One region of the Quadrisphaera sp. DSM 44207 genome, then DNA from elsewhere that is predicted to be linked to it. Evidence: riboswitches for the same ligand, from Rfam matches in the RefSeq annotation. Region 1 holds a riboswitch; each other region holds the start of a gene.

The links. A riboswitch is a leader RNA that binds a small molecule or an ion and turns the genes downstream of it on or off. The one in region 1 is predicted to bind S-adenosylmethionine.
Region 2: it holds a riboswitch for S-adenosylmethionine, as region 1 does, so the genes downstream of both, BLS82_RS06175 (methionine ABC transporter ATP-binding protein) here and BLS82_RS09160 (5-methyltetrahydropteroyltriglutamate--homocysteine S-methyltransferase) in region 1, are expected to answer to the same signal.
Region 3: it holds a riboswitch for S-adenosylmethionine, as region 1 does, so the genes downstream of both, BLS82_RS09820 (bifunctional o-acetylhomoserine/o-acetylserine sulfhydrylase) here and BLS82_RS09160 (5-methyltetrahydropteroyltriglutamate--homocysteine S-methyltransferase) in region 1, are expected to answer to the same signal.

Annotation. Positions count from the first base shown of each region.
Region 1 is NZ_FNKA01000002.1:641,996-648,159, reverse strand. It holds gene mmuM (homocysteine S-methyltransferase) at 1-46, shown strand, start outside; gene BLS82_RS09165 (aldo/keto reductase) at 58-1,050, shown strand; gene BLS82_RS09160 (5-methyltetrahydropteroyltriglutamate--homocysteine S-methyltransferase) at 1,114-2,271, opposite strand; SAM riboswitch class IV at 2,331-2,450, opposite strand; gene aspS (aspartate--tRNA ligase) at 2,546-4,429, shown strand; gene BLS82_RS09150 (hemerythrin domain-containing protein) at 4,533-5,255, opposite strand; gene BLS82_RS09145 (vWA domain-containing protein) at 5,357-6,164, opposite strand, start outside.
Region 2 is NZ_FNKA01000002.1:12,450-18,613, forward strand. It holds gene lpdA (dihydrolipoyl dehydrogenase) at 1-658, opposite strand, end outside; gene BLS82_RS06165 (oxidoreductase) at 761-1,111, shown strand; gene BLS82_RS06170 (leucyl aminopeptidase) at 1,172-2,704, opposite strand; SAM riboswitch class IV at 2,870-2,982, shown strand; gene BLS82_RS06175 (methionine ABC transporter ATP-binding protein) at 3,341-4,402, shown strand; gene BLS82_RS06180 (methionine ABC transporter permease) at 4,426-5,187, shown strand; gene BLS82_RS06185 (MetQ/NlpA family ABC transporter substrate-binding protein) at 5,279-6,164, shown strand, end outside.
Region 3 is NZ_FNKA01000002.1:779,668-785,831, forward strand. It holds gene BLS82_RS09810 (NUDIX domain-containing protein) at 1-148, shown strand, start outside; gene BLS82_RS09815 (homoserine O-acetyltransferase MetX) at 108-1,259, opposite strand; gene BLS82_RS09820 (bifunctional o-acetylhomoserine/o-acetylserine sulfhydrylase) at 1,298-2,614, opposite strand; SAM riboswitch class IV at 2,788-2,904, opposite strand; gene BLS82_RS09825 (DUF4192 domain-containing protein) at 2,949-4,100, opposite strand; gene BLS82_RS09830 (YkvA family protein) at 4,244-4,765, opposite strand; gene BLS82_RS09835 (EcsC family protein) at 4,762-5,442, opposite strand; gene BLS82_RS09840 (NUDIX domain-containing protein) at 5,446-6,108, opposite strand; gene BLS82_RS09845 (CTP synthase) at 6,105-6,164, opposite strand, start outside.

The DNA.
Region 1 (6,164 bases):
CCCGGACCAGGTCGCTGGGATCGCCGCCCGGGTGGCTCCGGCGTAGGGTCGCTGGGCGTGGAGCAGAGGACCCTCGGCCGCACGGGCCGCGCCGTCAGCGTCGTCGGACTGGGCTGCTGGCAGCTGGGGGGTGACTGGGGCGAGGTCTCCGAGGACGACGCCCTGGCCACCCTGCACGCCGCGGTGGAGGCGGGGGTCACCCTGCTGGACACCGCGGACGTGTACGGCGACGGCCGCAGCGAGCAGCTGATCGCGCGGTTCCTGCGCGACCTGCCGGAGGCGGACCGCCCGTTCGTCGCCACGAAGGCCGGGCGCCGCGCCGACCCGCACGTGCCCGAGCAGTACACGGCGCAGAACCTGCGCGCGTGGGTCGACCGCAGCCGGCGCAACCTCGGCGCGCAGACCCTGGACCTGGTGCAGCTGCACTGCCCGCCCACGCCCGTCTACGGCGCGGACGCCGTCTTCGACGCCCTCGACCAGCTGGTCGCCGACGGCGCGGTCGCCGCCTACGGGGTCTCGGTGGAGACCGTCGAGGAGGCGCTGACGGCCATCGCCCGGCCCGGGGTGGCGAGCGTGCAGATCATCCTCAACGCGTTCCGGCGCAAGCCGCTGGAGCGGGTGCTCCCGGCGGCGCGGGAGGCCGGGGTGGGGATCCTGGCGCGGGTGCCGCTGGCGAGCGGGCTGCTGACGGGCACGTACGACGAGGGCACGACCTTCGCGGCGGACGACCACCGCAGCTACAACCGCCACGGCGAGGCGTTCGACGTGGGCGAGACCTTCGCCGGCGTCCCCTACGAGGTCGGGGTGGCCGCGGCGAAGGAGGTCGCCGCCCTGGCCGCCGAGCAGGACGTGCCGACGTCCGCGCTGGCCCTGCGGTGGATCCTCGACCAGCCGGGCGTGACCTCCGTGATCCCGGGGGCGCGCAACCCGCGGCAGGCGCGGGCGAACGCCGCCGCGGCCGACCTGGCGCCGCTGGGCGCCGACGTCCTCGCGCAGCTGGAGCGCGTCTACGACCAGAGCGTCCGCGAGCACGTGCACGACCGCTGGTGAGCGGGCAGGGCGTGCGGTCCCGCCGTCCCCCGCGCGGCGGGACCGCACACCCGGCCGGGGGCGTCAGCCCCAGACCTCCTCGGCGACCTGCACGACCTGGCGCAGCTTCGCCCACTGCTGCTCCTGCGTGAGGTCGTTGCCCTCCTCGGTGGAGGAGAAGCCGCACTGCGTGCCGAGCGCCAGCTGCTCGACCGGCGCGTAGCGGGCGGCCTCCTCGATCCGGCGCAGCAGGGCGTCGCGGCCCTCCAGCCGCGGCGTCTTGGTCGTGACGAACCCGAGGACGACGCGCTTGCCGGGCGGCAGGAGGCGCAGCACGTCGAGGGAGCCGGAGCGGGCGTCGTCGAACTCGAGGACGTACCCGTCGACGTCGAGGGTGTTGAACAGCGCGTCGGCGACCACGTCGTACCCGCCCGACAGCGCCCAGGCGGAGCGGAAGTTGCCGCGGCACAGGTGCGTGGCCACCGTCAGGCCCTCGGGGCGCCCGGCCAGGGCGGCGTTGAACTGGGCGATGAAGCCGCCCAGCAGCTCCTCGCCGCGCCCGCGGTACTGCTCGTCGCCGAAGAAGGTCAGGCTCACGTCGTCGACCTGCAGGTAGGTCAGCCCGGCGGCGTGCACGCGCCGCACCTGCTCGGCGTAGGCGGCGGCGACGTCGGCGCGCAGCTGCTCCTCGTCGTCGTAGACGTCCTCGTACCGCAGCGGCGCGAACGCGTTGTGGACGTGGTTGGGCGAGGGGATCGTCAGCTTCGGCGTCGCGCCGGTGCCGGCCTCGGCCACGGCCCGCTGCAGGAAGGCGAGGTGGTCGGCGAAGACGGTCTCCGCCAGGTGCACCCGCCCGCTGGCGCGCGCCGACGTCAGGGGGACGTCGATGCGCTGGCCGTCCTGGCCGACGAAGGGGACCGAGAACGCCTGGTCCGGCTCGATCCCGCCCAGGGAGAAGACGAAGTCCTCGTGCCAGTAGTGGCGGCGCAGCTCCCCGTCCGTGGCCACGCGCAGGCCGACCTCGCCCTGGCGGCGCACGACCTCGCGCACGGCCTCGTCCTCGACGGCGCGCAGCTCCTCGGCGCCGATCCGCCCGGCGGCCGCGCGGGCGCGCGCCTCGCGAACGGCGGGCGGGCGCAGGAGGCTGCCCACGTGGTCGGCCGGGAACGGTGGCACGTGCGCGGTCGAGGTCGCGCCGGCGACGGTCGTGGGGGTGAGCCGGTCGGTGGTGCTCGTGCTCATGGCGTGCTCCTCGTGCGGAACGCCGCGCAGGCGGCGTCGACGACACGGCCGACGGGCGTCGTCCGCGCTTGACGCGCCCAGCCGGTGCCGGGTCGCGCCCCGGTCATCACCCGGGGCACCCCGCCGCGGAGGAGGGTTGCCGGCCAGCCACCCGGGGGTTCGCGCTGGCGCTCGTGACCTGGGACCGACGCTAGCGCCGGCCACTACGATCTGTCGACGTCCCCGCGCCGGACCTGGACCCCGGCGCGCTGCATCCCCCCGGAAGGACCACCGCGTGCTCCGCACCCACGAGGCCGGCACCCTGCGCGCCGACCACGACGGCCGCAGCGTCACCCTCGCCGGGTGGGTGGCGCGGCGCCGGGACCACGGCGGCGTGGCGTTCGTGGACCTGCGCGACGCCTCGGGCGTCGTCCAGGTCGTCGTCCGCGACGAGGTGCTGGAGTCCTCCGGCGCGCACGGGCTGCGCAACGAGTACTGCGTCCAGGTCGTCGGGGCGGTGCGCCTGCGCCCGGTCGGCAACGAGAACCCGGCGCTGCCCACCGGCGAGGTGGAGGTGGACGCCGCGCAGCTGGTCGTGCTGTCCGAGTCCGCGCCGCTGCCCTTCCCGATCGAGGCGGCCGGTGAGCAGGGCGAGCGCGCGCCGGGGGAGGAGGTGCGGCTGCGCTACCGCTACCTGGACCTGCGCCGTCCCGGGCCCGCCGCCGCGATCCGGCTGCGCAGCGACGTCAACCGCGCCGCCCGCGAGGTGCTCGCCTCCCACCGGTTCGTGGAGGTGGAGACCCCCACGCTGACGCGCTCGACGCCCGAGGGCGCGCGCGACTTCCTCGTGCCGGCGCGCCTGGCGCCGGGCTCCTGGTACGCGCTGCCGCAGAGCCCGCAGCTGTTCAAGCAGCTGCTCATGGTCGCCGGCCTGGAGCGGTACTTCCAGATCGCGCGGTGCTACCGCGACGAGGACTTCCGCGCCGACCGGCAGCCGGAGTTCACCCAGCTCGACGTGGAGATGAGCTTCGTCGGCCAGGACGACGTGATCGCCCTCGCCGAGGAGGTCCTCGTGGCGCTGTGGGCGCTGGTCGGCCACACCCTCGACACCCCGATCCCGCGCCTGACGTACGCCGAGGCCATGGCCCGCTACGGCTCCGACAAGCCCGACCTGCGCTTCGGCGTCGAGCTGGTGGAGTGCACCGGCTACTTCGCCAACACCCCGTTCCGGGTCTTCCAGGCGCCCTACGTCGGCGCGGTGGTGATGCCGGGCGGGGCGAGCCAGCCGCGCAAGCAGCTCGACGCCTGGCAGGAGTGGGCCAAGCAGCGCGGGCACCGCGGCCTGGCCTACGTGCTCGTCGGGGAGGACGGCGCGCTGTCCGGTCCCGTGGCCAAGAACCTCTCGCCGGCCGAGCGCGAGGGCCTGGCCCAGCACGTGGGCGCCGTCCCGGGGGACTGCGTCTTCTTCGCCGCCGGCCCGCGCTCGTCCGCCCGCGCGCTGCTGGGGGCGGCGCGCCTGGAGATCGGCCGGCGCTGCGACCTGATCGACCCCACCGCGTGGCAGTTCGTGTGGGTCGTCGACGCGCCGCTGTTCGAGCGCGCCGACGAGAGCGACGACGTCGCGGTCGGCACCGGCACGTGGACGGCGGTGCACCACGCGTTCACCTCGCCCAAGCCGGAGTCGACGGGCACCTTCGACACCGACCCCGAGCACGCCCTCGCCCACGCCTACGACATCGTCTGCAACGGCAACGAGATCGGCGGCGGCTCGATCCGCATCCACGACCGCGCCGTGCAGGAGCGGGTCTTCGCCGTGTTGGGCCTGTCGCAGGCCGAGGCGCGGGAGAAGTTCGGCTTCCTGCTCGACGCCTTCTCCTACGGCGCCCCGCCGCACGGCGGCATCGCGTTCGGCTGGGACAGGATCACGGCGCTGCTGGCGGGCGCGGACTCCATCCGCGAGGTGATCGCCTTCCCCAAGTCCGGCGGCGGCTACGACCCGCTGACCGGTGCGCCGGCGCCGATCACCGGGCAGCAGCGCGCCGAGGCCGGGGTGGACGCCGTCCCGGGCGCCGTCCCGGCGCGCGGCCCGAGGCCGGGTGGTGCGGGCGGGACGGGTGGTTCGGGTGGTGCGGGTGGTCCGGAGCAGCCGGTCGCCGCGAGCGCCCCAGCCTCGACCTGACCGGCCCCACCCTCCTCGTCGTGATCTTGCAGTTCCGGACCGCGGTCGGTCCGGAACTGCAAGATCACGACGAGAGGATGGAGGAGGGCACGACGACGGGGCGTCAGCGGCGGCTGAAGGCCCTCGCGCCGGCGCCGAGCGCGGTGGCCGCGGCCAGCCCGGCGGTCCCGGCGAGCGCCCAGCGCCCCGCCGCGCGCCGCGCCGTGCCGCGGGGGGCGACGTCGTCCACGACGTCCTTGACCCGGTCGCTGACCGACAGCCCCAGCGCCGCCAGGGCGTTCCACGGCGGGCGCCGGGAGATCTTCGGGTGGGGGCGCGTCGGGGACGCCTCGCGCGACGCCTCCCACGCGTCGCCGATGGCCCGCAGCTCGTCTGCGCTGACCCGCTGCTGCAGCCGGGGCAGCAGCACGTCCTCCTCGTGGCGGGCGTCGTCGTCGATCGCGGCGAACACCCGCCGGGCCAGCCCCTCGTAGCGGGGCGAGCGGGGATCGGCGTCCTGCAGCTGGGTCAGCAGGTCGTTGATCTCCTGGTGGTCGCCCTCGATGTGGGCGGTCAGCTCGTCGCCGTCCGGGCCGGGGAAGGAGCGGCGGTAGGCCGGGAAGAGGACGGTCTCCTCGGCGAAGGCGTGCCGCAGGGCCCGCTCGGCGAGCTCGGCCATGATCCGCCCGCGGGCGTCCGGGTCGCTCTCGGCGTCGAACGCCCGGCGGAAGCGGTGGAAGTCGACGTGGTCCGCCTGCTGGCGCGCCAGGATGCTGCGCGGGCCGCCCTGCTCGTCCTGGGACTGCTCGGCGACCGAGCGCAGGCCGCCCTGCGGTGCTGGTGACATGCCCCGGCCCTACCCGCACCCCGGCCCGGGCACGCGCGCGCCCGGGCCGGGGTGCGGGTAGGATCACGCGGTCAGCGCGCGCGGGCGCGGCTGACCGGCGCTCAGCCGGCCCGGCGGCGCGAGGCGCGCGAGCGCAGGTAGTCGCCGACGACGAACTCGCCGAGCCGGTCCGGCGACGGCGCGAAGACCCGGCCCCCGTTGCGGCGCGCGATCGCGTCGACGAAGCGGCGCAGCCCCGGGTCCTCCCCGAGCACGAACGTGTTGACGGCGACGCGCGAGCGCGTCATCGCGTCGACCTCCGTCAGGGTGCGCCGCAGCGTCTCCGGCGTCGTCGGCCAGTCGAAGAACGCGCCGCCGTCGTCCTCCAGGTGCGCGGTGGGCTCGCCGTCGGTGACCACGAGCACCACGGGCTCCGAGGACGGGTGGCGCCCGACGTGGCGGCGCGCCAGGGCCAGGGCGTGCTGGAGGTTCGTGCCCTGCATCCACGCCGGCTCGACGGCGGCGAGCTCGGCGGTGGTCAGGGTGCGGGCGACCCGGTCGAAGCCGATGACCTGCAGCGCGTCCTGCGGGTAGCGCGTGGCGACCAGGTGGGCGAGGGCCAGGGCGGTCTGCTTCATGGCCGCCCACCGGCCCTCGGCGTACATCGACCACGACAGGTCCACGCACAGCGCGACGGCGGCCGAGCCGCGCCGCTCGGTCTCGACGACGGCGAAGTCCTCGGCGCCCAGGCGCACGCCCCGGTCGGCGCGGGCGGCGTCCAGGCCACCGGCGGCCGCGGTGCGCAGCACGGCCCGCCGGGCCGTCGCGACGGCGTCGACGGGCTGCTCGTCGCCGAAGCGCCACTCGCGGGAGGTGCCGGTCGGCTCCCCGGCCGTGCCCGCCGCGCGCTCGTCGTGGTCGCCGCGGCGG
Region 2 (6,164 bases), 630 kb from region 1:
CGATCGCCTTGCTGCACGCCGCGTCCTCGGCCGGCACCAGGCGCGGCAGGGCCTCGACGATCGTCACGTCGACGCCGAAGGACTTCCAGGCGCTGGCGAACTCCACGCCGATCACCCCGCCGCCGAGGATGACGGCCCTGTCCGGCACGTGGTCCAGGGTCAGCGCGGTGTCGCTGGTCAGCACGCGGCCGCCGATCTCCAGCCCCGGCAGGGAGCGGGAGTAGGACCCCGTGGCGAGCACGACGTTGCGGCCCCGCACGCGCTGGCCGCCGACCTCGACCGCGTCCTCGGCGACGAGCCGGCCCTCGCCCTCGACGATCGTCACCTTGTTGGCCTTGGCCAGGCCCTGCAGCCCCTTGTACAGGCGGCCGATGACGCCGTCCTTGTACTTGTGGACGCCCGCCATGTCGATGCCCTCGAGGCTGGCGCGGACGCCGTACTGCTCGCTCTCGCGGGCGGCGTCGGCGACCTCGGCGGCGTGCAGCAGCGCCTTGGTGGGGATGCATCCGCGGTGCAGGCACGTGCCGCCGAGCTTGTCCTTCTCGACCAGCGCCACGCTCATGCCCAGCTCCGCGGCGCGGAAGGCGCAGGCGTACCCGCCGCTCCCACCGCCGAGGACGACGACGTCGTACACCTGCTCGTGGGTCGACTCGGCCACGGGACCCTCCTTCGACAGCGGTGGCGCGGGCAGCATGTCCATCCTGGCACCACCCGCACCCGCTCGGCCCCTCGGGTGCGGCGCGAGGGCTACCGTGACGGGGTGGGCCTACTCTCGCGGTGGTGGCGCCGCCGCCGGCGGTCGTCCGCCGCCGCGGCCGAGGGCGGGTGGCGGGCCCGCTCCGGGGCGGACGCCGAGCACCTGCGCTCCTTCGCGGCCTCCCGCACGGGCGTGGAGGCCTACGTCGAGCCGGCGACGTCCGTGACGCCGACGACGCTGGTGCTCGTCGCGCAGGACGGCGAGTGGACGCGCCGCCGCGTGCCGGACCCCGCCGCGGCGTGGGCCTTCGCCCGGCGCCTCGGGATCCCGGTGTACGACGTGAACCAGACCGGGTACCCGCAGCGGATGCGCGAGCACACGGCGCGCCGCCGCCGCGACGAGCAGCCGGGCTGAGGCACCGCCCGCAGCGACCCGGCCGACGGCGGGCCCGCGCCCGGAGCCGCGGGTGAGGGCTCAGGAGACGTAGTCCTCCGCGAGGGCCACCAGCGTGCGCACGGCCACGCCCGTGCCGCCCTTGCCGGTGTAGCCGTGCGGCGCGCCCTCGTTGAAGGCCGGCCCGGCGACGTCCAGGTGGGCCCACGGCAGGCGCGGTGCGTCCTCGGGGGCGCTCCCGCCGCCGGTGCGCGGGACGAACTCGCGCAGGAACAGGCCTGCCACCAGCATGCCGCCCATCCGGTCGCCCATGTTGGCGATGTCGGCGACCTGGGAGTCCATGCTGGCCCGCAGCTCCTCCGGCAGCGGCATGGGCCAGAACTGCTCACCGGCGCGCGAGGCCGCGGCGAGCACGCGCTCGCGGAACGCGTCGTCCTCGCCCATGACGGCCGACACGCGGGTGCCGAGGGCGACGACCTGCGCGCCGGTCAGGGTCGCGACGTCGACGACGGCGTCGGGCTGCTCCTCCCCGGCGGCCACGAGCGCGTCCGCGAGCACCAGGCGGCCCTCGGCGTCGGTGTTGAGCACCTCCACCGTGCGCCCGCCGTAGGTCGTCAGGACGTCGGAGGGCCGCTGGGCGGTGCCCGAGGGCATGTTCTCCGCGAGCGCCATCCACGCCGTCACGCGCACCGGCAGCCCGAGGCGCGCGACGGCGAGCGCGGCCTCGAGGACCGCCGCCGCGCCGGCCATGTCGCACTTCATCGTCTCCATGCTGCCCGCCGGCTTGATCGACAGGCCGCCGGAGTCGAACGTGATGCCCTTGCCGACCAGCGCGAGGTGGGCCTTGGCGCCGCGGGGCGCGTAGGACAGCGCGACCAGGCGCGGGGGACGGCTGGAGCCCTGGCCGACGCCGAGGATGCCGCCGTAGCCGCCCTCGGCCAGCGCCTGCTCGTCCAGCACGGTGACCTTGACGGGCAGGCCCTTGGCGCGCTCGCGCACCGCGTCGGCGAAGGACGCCGGGTACAGGTCGGCCGGCGGGCAGTTGACGAGGTCGCGGGCGCCCGCGACCGCCGCGGCCAGCACGGTGGCGCGCTCGACGCGGTCCTCCAGGGCGCGCTCGCGGTGCAGCGGCGTGACGAGCAGCAGCTGCTCGACGGGCGCGCGGTGCTCCGCGGCGCTGCGGCGCCGGTAGGCGCGGTACGCGTACGCGCCCAGCAGGGCCCCCTCGGCCACCGCCGCGGCGGCGTCGACGTCGTCGGCCGGCAGCGCCAGCGCCACGGAGCCCGTGCCGGCCAGCTCGCGCACGGCCGCTCCCGCGGCGCGGCGCAGGGCCTCGGCGTCCGGGCCCGCGGCACCGACGCGGCCGAGCCCGGTCAGCACCAGGACCGGGGCGCCCAGCGCGCCGGCGGTCGGCACGCGCCGCACCTCGTCGGGACGGCCGGTGACGCCCAGGCCCGCCAGGGAGGCGCCCAGGACCCCGCGCAGCTCCGCGGGCAGGTCGTCGGCCCCCAGCAGCCGGGGCCCCGCGCCGCTCGCGCCCGCGGCGACGCCGAGCACGACCGCGTCGGCCGGCACGGTCTGCAGCGTCCTGGCGGTGGCGGTCAGCGTGGGCACGGCTCTCCTCGGGTTCTGCGGCGGGCAGGGCAGAACCTTAACGAGGCGCCCCGACACCGCGCCCGGCCAGGGAGGCGGGACCCGCGCGCGACGCGGCGCCGGCGCGCCGCGCTCCCGGGCGGGTGCTTGACAGGACCTCGCACCGCCTGCCAGGTTCCGTCCTGCGGTCATGAGCGCCAGCGCGAAGCCCCGGCTCGCTGGCCGGCAACCCTCCTCGTCGTGGGGTGCCCCGGGTGATGACCAGACCAGCGGCCGACCGGCCCTGGTAAGGACGACCCAGGAGAGCTCCGTGCGCTGCTCGCCGTGCCCCGCCCCGCGCCACCTGCCGCGCCGCCCCGCCCGCCGCGACGACCCGTGTCGCCGGGGGCCGCGCACCGCCGTCCACCGCTGACCGGCCCCGGCGCCGCGGCGCGCTGAGACCACCGGCGCACCGGCGCTCCTGCGCGGCCCCGCCCCGCACCCCCGAGCCGGACGGGCGCACCCGACCTGGACCGCGCCCGGCGCAGCCCGCCCTCGCCCGGCCCACCCCTGCCCGGCCCACCCCTGCCCGGCCCACCCCTGCCCTCGCGCAGCCGGCCCCGCCCCGCGGGCGCCGCGCCGCGCCCGCCGACCCGTCCACCCACCCCCGGAGACCCCGTGATCGAGCTCGACCAGCTGACCAAGGCCTACGGCCACGGACCGGGGCGCACCGTCGTCCTGGACCACCTGGACCTGACCGTGCGCACCGGCGAGATCGTCGCCATCGTCGGCCCCAGCGGCGCCGGCAAGAGCACCCTCGCGCAGTGCGTGAACCTCCTCGAGCGGCCCACCTCCGGGTCGGTCGTCGTGGGCGGGGTGGACCTGTCCTCCCTCGGCGAGCGCCGCCTGCGCGCCGCGCGCCGCCAGATCGGCACGATCTTCCAGTCCGACGGCCTGCAGTCGCGCCGCACCGCGGAGGAGAACGTGGCGCTGCCGCTGCGGTACCTGGGCGTCACGCCCGCGGAGCGGCGCCGGCGCGTGGCCGAGCTGCTCGACCGCGTCGGCCTGGCCGACCGCGCCCGCCACTACCCGCACCAGCTCTCCGGAGGGCAGCGCCAGCGCGTCGGCATCGCGCGCGCCCTCGCCCTGCGCCCCTCGGTGCTGCTCGCCGACGAGGCCACCTCCGGCCTCGACCCCGAGGCCACGGCGTCCGTCGTGGCCCTGGTCCGGCAGCTGCGCGACGAGCTGGGCCTGTCCATCCTCTTCATCACGCACGAGATGGACGTCGTCGTGGACGTGGCCGACCGCGCCGCCCGCCTCGAGGCCGGGCGGATCGGGGAGTCCGGGCGCGTCGTGGACCTGCTGCGCGACCCGTCCTCGGCCCTCGGCGCGGCCCTGCTCGGACGCCGCGAGGACGCCGGGCCGGCGCGCGCGGGGGTGTGGTCGGTGACCTACCGGTCCCCGGACGTGCCGGGGGACTGGCTCGTGCGCGCCTCCCTCGCCCTCAACGCCGACGTCGCCCTCCTCGACGCCTCCGTGGGCGCGGTGGGCGGCCAGACCGTCGGGCGCGCCACGGTGCGCATCGACGAGCGGACCGACCCGGTGCGCGTCGAGGGCGTGCTGCGCGCCCTCGGCCTCGCCCCGGGCCGCGGCGCCGGCAGCGCTCCCGCCGCCGCGCAGCCCCCCGCCCCCGCGCCGTCCGCCCCGGACGCCGCCGCGCGGCTGGAGCCGGTGGCGTGAGCGCCGTTCCGGCGACCCCCGCCCTGCCCGTGCTCACCGCCTCCGGCGACACGCCGCTCGCACAGATCCCCGCCCTCGTCGTCCCGGCCCTCGGCGACACGCTGCTCATGGTCGGCGTCGTCATGGTCCTCGTCGTCGCGCTCGGCGTCCCCCTCGGCGTCCTCGTGCACGACCTGGCGCCCGGCGGGCTGTTCGAGAACCGGCCCCTGCACACCGCCCTCGGCTGGGTCGTCAGCGTCGGGCGCTCCCTGCCGTTCCTCATCCTCATGGCGGCCCTGGTGCCGGTGACCCGCTTCATCACCGGCACCAACATCGGCATCGCCGCCGCCGTGGTGCCCATGACGCTGGCGGGCACCGCCTTCTTCGCCCGCATCGTCGAGAACGCCCTGCGCAGCGTCCCGCCGGAGCTCGTGCGCGTCGCCCGGGCCTCCGGCGCCTCCCCGCTGCAGATCATCACCACGGTGCAGCTGAGCGAGGCGGCGCCGCTGGTCGTCGGCGGCCTGACGATCAACACCATCGCGATGATCGAGTACTCGGCCATCGCCGGGACGATCGGCGCCGGCGGCATCGGCTACGTGGCCGTCACCTACGGCTACCAGCGCTTCGACCACGCCGTGATGATCACGACCATCGCGATCCTCGTGGGCGCCGTCGCCCTCGTGCAGCTGGTCGGCGACCGGCTCGTGCGCCGGCTCACCCCGCACCTGCGCACCGCCCGTCGCGGCCGCGCGGGCGCCGCTGCGCGCCCCGACCCCGCTCCGGCCGCGCCGCAGGCCGCCGCCTGAGCCCCCGCCCCACCCGGCCCCCGCTCGACCTCGCCCGACCCCGCCCGACCCGACCCGCGCCGTCCGCGCACCCGATCCCGAGGAGACCGCCATGACCACCGAGCCCACCACCCGCCCCGCCGCGCCCGTCGACGAGACCCACGGCTTCACGCTGCGCCGTGCTCGCCGCTGGCCCTGGGTCGCCGGCGCCGGCCTCGCCGCCGCGGGCGTCGCCGCGGCCGTCGTCGTCCCGCGCCTGACCGCCGACCCCGTGGCCAACGAGGTGCCCGGCGCGACCCTGTACGTCGCCACCGCCGAGGGCAACGCCCGCGAGCAGGCGCTCGTGGAGTTCGTCGCCGAGGAGGTCGCGCCGCGCTACGGCATCGAGGTCGCGTTCAAGGGCCTGGCCGACTCCAACACCATCAACCGCGCCGTCAGCGAGGGCGAGGTCGCGGCCACCGTCTACCAGCACGAGCTGTGGCTCTCCCAGGTGCTCGAGGCCAACCCCGACTTCGAGGAGACCGCCGCCACGCCGGTCTTCCGGTGGGGCTTCGGCCTGTGGTCGGACCGGTGGGGCAGCGTCGAGGAGATCCCGGACGGCGCGACCATCTCCCTCTACTCCGACCCCGCCAACGAGGCGCAGGGCCTGTGGGTGCTCGAGCGCGCCGACCTGATCACCCTCGACCCGGCGGTCGACGAGTGGCGCGCCACGGTCGACGACGTCGCGGAGAACCCCAAGGGCCTGCAGTTCACGCTCCTGGACTTCGGGGCGCAGTCCCGCGCGCTGCCCGACCTCGACGCCGCCGTCGGCTACACCGAGTACTACCTGGCCGCGAAGGTCCCGCTGGAGAAGCAGATCTTCGCCCCGCCGGCCCCGGACGAGTTCGCCGGGCAGCTGACGGTCGGCACCGAGTGGCTCGACGAGCCGAACATCGTCGACCTGGTCGAGGCGTTCCAGGACCCGGCGGTGCAGGAGTACCTGGCCACCGACCCGGAGG
Region 3 (6,164 bases), 140 kb from region 1:
CGAGAGCGACGAGGTGCGCTGGGTGGGGCTGGAGGAGGCGCCCGCGCTGCCGCTGCACCCGGGCCTGGCCGCGTCGTGGCCGCGGCTGCGCGCGGCGGTGGCCTCCCTCAGCGCGAGCCCGGCTCCAGGGCCAGCAGCTCCTCGGTGACCTTCTGCAGCGCCGCGACCTCGATGAGGAAGCCGTCGTGGCCGTACGCCGAGCTGACGAGGTCCAGCGGCGGCGCGCCCGGGACGCCGGTGGCGATCTCCTCCGACAGGTGCACGGGGTAGAGGCGGTCGGTGTCGACGGCGACGACGCGGGTGGCGGCGCGCACGCGGGAGAGGGCCGCCGCGACGCCGCCGCGGCCGCGGCCGACGTCGTGGGAGTCCATGGACTCGGTGAGCACGACGTAGGAGCCGGCGTCGAAGCGGCGGACCAGCTTCTCGGCGTGGTGGTCGAGGTAGGACTCCACCGCGAAGCGCCCGCCGCCGCCCAGGGGCTCCTCCCCCGGCTGCGGGGCGCGGCCGAAGCGGGCGTCGAGCTCGGCGGCCGAGCGGTAGGTGGTGTGCGCGATGCGCCGGGCGATGCCGAGCCCGGTGTGCGGGCCCCGCCCCGGCGGCGCGTCGTGGTAGTCGCCGCCGCGCCAGCCCGGGTCCGCGCGGATGGCCGCCAGCTGCGGGGCGCACCAGGCGATCTGGTCGGCCGTCGCGCGCGCGGTGGTCGCCACGGCCAGCAGCCGCTGCACCCGGGAGGGGTGGGTGACCGCCCACTCCACCGCCCGCATGCCGCCCATGGACCCGCCGACGACGGCGGCCCACGCGTCGACGCCGAGCGCGTCGGCCAGCCGGGCCTCGGCGGCCACCTGGTCGCGCACCGTCAGGTACGGGAAGCGGCTGCCCCACGGCCGGCCGTCGGGCGCGGGCGAGGCCGGCCCGGTCGTGCCCTGGCAGCCCCCGAGCACGTTGGGCGCCACGACGAACCAGCGGTCGGTGTCCAGGGCCCGGCCGGGGCCGACGAGCTCGCTCCACCAGCCCGCGGTGGGGTGGCCCGGCCCGGCCGGGCCGGTGACGTGGCTGTCGCCGGTGAGGGCGTGCAGCACCAGGACGGCGTTGTCGCGGCGCGGGGACAGCTCGCCCCAGGTCTCGTACGCCACGCGCACGGCCGGCAGGTGCCCGCCCGTCTCCAGGTCCAGGGCGCCGACGTCGGCGAAGCGGCGGCCGCCGGCCGGGTCGCCCTCGCGCCAGGCCGCGCTCGCGGGGACGGGGGGTGCGGTGCTCACCGGGACGGACGGTGCGGCGCTCACCGGAACAGCCTGCCTCACGCGCCCTTGGCCGCCGTGAACCCGGTCTCCAGGTCCGCGAGGAGGTCCTCGACGTGCTCGAGCCCGACGGACAGGCGCACCAGGCCCGGCGTCACGCCCGCGGCGCGCTGCTCCTCCTCGGTCAGCTGGCTGTGGGTGGTGGACGCCGGGTGGATCACCAGGCTGCGCACGTCGCCGATGTTGGCGACGTGGCTGTGCAGCACCAGCGCCTCGACGAAGCGCCGGCCGGCCTCGGCCCCGCCGTCGACCTCGAACGCGAGCACGCCCCCGGCGCCGCGGGGGGCGTACTTGCGCGCCCGCTCGTACCAGGGGCTGGAGGGCAGCCCGGCGTAGGAGACGGAGAGCACCTCGGGGCGCTGCTCGAGCCACTCGGCCACCCGCTGCGCGTTGGCGACGTGGCGCTCGACGCGCAGGCTGAGGGTCTCCAGGCCCTGGGCGATGAGGAAGGCGTTGAAGGGGGCGAGGGAGGCGCCGAGGTCGCGCAGCAGCTGCACGCGCGCCTTGAGGACGAAGGACAGGTTCGCCCCGAGCGGGCTGCCGACGCCGAGGTCGCGGGCGTAGACGAGGCCGTGGTAGCTGGCGTCGGGGGTGGTGAAGCCGGGGAAGCGCTGCGGGTCCGCGCCGTAGTCGAAGCGGCCGCCGTCGACGATGACGCCCCCGATGGCCGTGCCGTGCCCGCCGAGGTACTTCGTCGCCGAGTGCACGACGACGTCCGCGCCCCACTCCAGCGGGCGCACCAGGTAGGGGGTGGCGGTGGTGTTGTCCACCACCAGCGGCACCCCGACCTCGTGGGCCACCGCCGCCACGCCCTCGAGGTCGAGGACGTCCTGCTTGGGGTTGGAGATGGTCTCCCCGAAGAACGCCTTCGTGCGCGGGGTGGCCGCGGCCCGCCAGGAGCCGAGGTCGTCGGGGTCCGCCACGAACGAGACCTGCACGCCCAGCTTGGGGAAGGTGTGGCGGAGGAGGTTGTGCGTGCCGCCGTACAGGCTGGGGCTGGCGACGACGTGGTCACCGGCCTCGGCGACGTTGAGCAGGGCCAGCGCCTCCGCCGACTGCCCGGACGCGACGGCCAGCGCACCGACCCCGCCCTCCAGGGAGGCGAGGCGCTGCTCCACCACGTCCGTGGTGGGGTTCATCAGCCGCGTGTAGATGTTGCCGAGCTCGCGCAGGCCGAACAGGTCGGCGGCGTGCGCGCTGTCGCGGAAGACGTAGGACGTCGTCTGGTAGATCGGCAGCGCGCGGGCGCCCGTGGCGGCGTCCGGGACCTGCCCGGCGTGGATCTGGCGGGTCTCGAAGGACCACCCGTCGTTCATGCGCTCTCCTGCTGGTGGGGCGGCCGGGCCGCCGGGGGCGTCGGAGGGGTCCGCGACGGCGCGCCGCCCGCTCGACGCGGGCGCGGGCGGCGTGCTCGCAGCGCGTCGCGGCGGCCGCGTCAGCGGCAGCGTCGGGAAGTCATGGGGCGGCCCTCTCCTGCTGGGCCCCGCGGGGCCCGCGCTTGCCGCGGCACCGGTCGGTGCCGCGGCCCGGTCATCACCCGGGGCACCCCACCGCGGGCGGGGGTTGCCGGCCAGCGAGCCGGGGCTTGGCGCTGGCGCTCATGACCTGCGGGGAGGATAGGCGGGCGCCCGCGGCGGCCTCCACATCGTCTCAGCATGCGGACGACCCGCCGTCCGGGCGGGCGCCCGCGCTCCCCCGCTCCCGCCACGGCGGCAGCACCCCGCGACCGACCGCCTCGGCCACCAGCTGCGCGAGGCCGCAGTCGGGGTCGACCTCGAGCGCCAGGTCGGCCTGGACGGCGGCCTCGGAGCCCGCACCGCGCCACCAGGAGGTCCACGCGAGCACCGCGAGCGGCGCGGCGCGCCGCCGCCCGGAGGCCAGCCGCGCCAGCGCCTCCAGCAGCGCGCGGGCCGCCTCGGCCTCGTCCGGGTCCGGTGCGGGCCCGCCGGGCCGGGACAGGACGGCGTCGAGCGCCTGCGACAGCTCGCCGGCGTCCTCCTCCCCGGCCGCCAGCCGCTCCGGCGCCGACCCGGCGCCGGTGACGGTGCTCAGCAGGACGGCGTCGCGCAGGCGCACGTCGGCCACCGCCGCGAGCAGGCGCCCGGCCGCCTGCGGGGCCAGCAGGTCGGCGGCGAGGTCGTCGGCGCTGCGACCGGCGCGCACCCCCGCGGTGGTGGCCTCGAGCAGGTCGCGCCACCGCGCGAGCGCCCGCAGCCGCTCGGCGCGGCCGGCGGGACGCCGGGCGGCGCGCTGCGCAGCGCGCCGGGCGGCGGCACCGGCCGGGGCGAGGCGGGCCCGCACGGCGCGCCGGTGCTCCTCCTGGTCGGCCAGGACGCAGCTGCCGCGCCAGACCATCTCGGTGCCGACGAGCGTGGCGGCCACGTCCCCCAGGGGCTGGCCCTCCGGAGGGCAGCACGCCTGCTGGCAGGTGTAGGAGCGCAGCCGGCCGGCGCCGACGAGCCAGGCGTCCGCGAGCGCCACGCCCTCGGCGGCCAGGTCGCGGCGCACCGCGCGCACGAGGTCGTCGTGCTCGGGCCGCCCCGGCGGCCCGGTGCGGTCGGTGTGCACGAACAGGACGGCGCCGGTGGCCCCGTCGCGCGCCACCCGCTGCGCCAGGGCGCCGGTCGCGGCGCGCGGGCCGCCGGGGCGGGCGGCGAGGTCGACGCGGGCGACGAGGCCGGGCTCGTGCCGCTCGCCGCGCAGGCTGACGAGCACGAGGCTGTCGCGGGGGTGGAACCCGAGGGCGTGGGCGGCCAGGGCGATGAGGTCACGCGGGTCGCTGACCCGCAGCGTCGTCGTCATGCCCGCCACCGTGGCCCGCGCGGAGCGCCCGCGGCGGGCCGCCGAGGCCGCTTGTGGACGGTGCGGTGCCCGCCCGCGCCTGTGGGCGGGAGGTGGCGCGGCTCGGGGCGGCGCGGCTCGGTGAGCCGCGCCGCGCCGGGGGTTCAGTCGATGACCTCGCCGACGACGACGTCCGGGTCGGTCGGCGGGCGGCGGCGCCCGCCCGTGCCAGTGCCCGTGCCGGTCCCCGTGCCGCCGGTCCCGTCGCGCTCCGCCGTTCCCGGGCCGGCGCCGCGGCCGGCCCCTCCTCCGTCGCCCGCTCGGGCGCCGGGGGAGCCGGCAGGCCGCCCCGAGCTCTCCCAGTCCAGGAAGGCCGCGGTCTCGGTGACCACCGCGCCGGCGAGCCAGCTGAGCACCACGGCGTCGTCGAACATCCCGATCACGGGCAGGACCGCGGAGGGCACGAGGTCCACCGGGGAGGCCACGTACAGGCCCGCCAGCCCCATCAGGGCCAGGCGGGAGCGGCTGAGGCCGGTGTACTCCCCGGCGACCACGGCGGAGGCGAGGCGGGGCAGGGTGCGGAGGATCGTGCCGGTGCTCGGGGAGCCGGGCGTGCGGGCCTTGCGCACCGCCGCCCACAGCGTCGCGGCCGCGCCGCGGCGCCCCCAGCGGCCCCCGGCCCTCACGGCGCGGTCTCCTGCTCCTGCGGCCGCTGCGGGAAGTCGGCGCGCGCCGCGAGGGCCGTGCGGTGCAGCATCCACGCGTCGGAGGCCGCGCCGACCAGGCCGCCCGCCAGCGGCAGGCCCCGCCCGAGCCGGCTGAGCGCGGTGCTGCCGAGCTTGGAGACGACCTGGAAGGCGACGCCCTTGTCGAGGACCATGAGCGCCGGCTCGGACAGCTGGGTGCTCAGCAGCCGCGTGGCCAGCCCCGCGCTGGTGCCGAGGCCGAGCAGCGTGAGCAGCGGCTGGGCGTCGGCGTCGACGAGGGAGACCAGCACCGCCGTGCGCACCTCCGGGCGGGTCAGGTCGTAGCCGCGCAGCGCGGCGATGCCGGCCGCGGTGCGCGCGGCGACGACGTAGAAGCCGACGACGTTGGCCGGCAGCGCCACCGGCAGCGTGACGAAGCCGCCGACGCCGGTGGCGAACCCGGCGACCGCGGCCGCCTTCGTGGCGGAGGCGACGAGGGCGTCCACGGCCTCCTCGGTGCTGCCCGTGCGGGCGCGGGCGGCCGCGGCGGCCCGGGCGGCCGGGGGCAGCGGCCCGACGCCGTCGATGCCCGCGGCCACGAGCCGGCGCACCAGCTCGGTCGACGCCCGCCCCAGGGGCCCGTCGTCCAGGTGGTCAGGGCTCTGGATCTGCTGCACGGGTCAACGGTAGGCCCGGTGCCGGAGCCACGGCGCGTCGACCGGGCGCAGCCCGGACCAGCCCGCCGCGCGCGCGGACCAGGCGGCCAGGACGCCCGCGACGGCGGTCGGGTTGGCCAGGCGGCCCTCCAGCACCGCGTCGCGCGCCTCGTCCAGCGGCACCCACACCGCCGTCATCGAGGCCTCCTCGTGCTCGCGCACGTGCCGCTCGGCCTCCGGCACGGGCGTCAGGTCGCGGGCCAGGAACAGCCGGAACGCCTCGTCGGAGCCGCCCGGGGAGTTGAACCAGTCCATCAGCACGTGCCACGTGCCCGCCCGCAGGTCGGCCTCCTCGGCGAGCTCGCGCACCGCCGCGGCGTGCGGGTGCTCGCCCTCGACGTCCAGCAGCCCCGCCGGGGGCTCCCACAGCAGGTGGCGCACCGGGTGGCGGTACTGGTGCAGCAGCAGCACGCGCTCCTCGTCGTCGAGGGCGAGGATGCCCACCGCGCCGGGGTGGCGCTGGTACTCGCGCACCACGGGGCCGCCATCCAGCTCGACGGTGTCGCGCACGACGTCCCAGATGCGCCCGGTGAAGACGGTCTCGGACGCGCTGACGGGCAGCGGCGCCAGCTCGTCGCGCACCTGCGGGGCGACCGGCGCCCCGGCGGCCCGCGGCGGGGTGCTCACGGGGCGACCTCGAGCAGCCGCTCCCCGGCCTGGCGCTCGACGGCGGCGGCCACCAG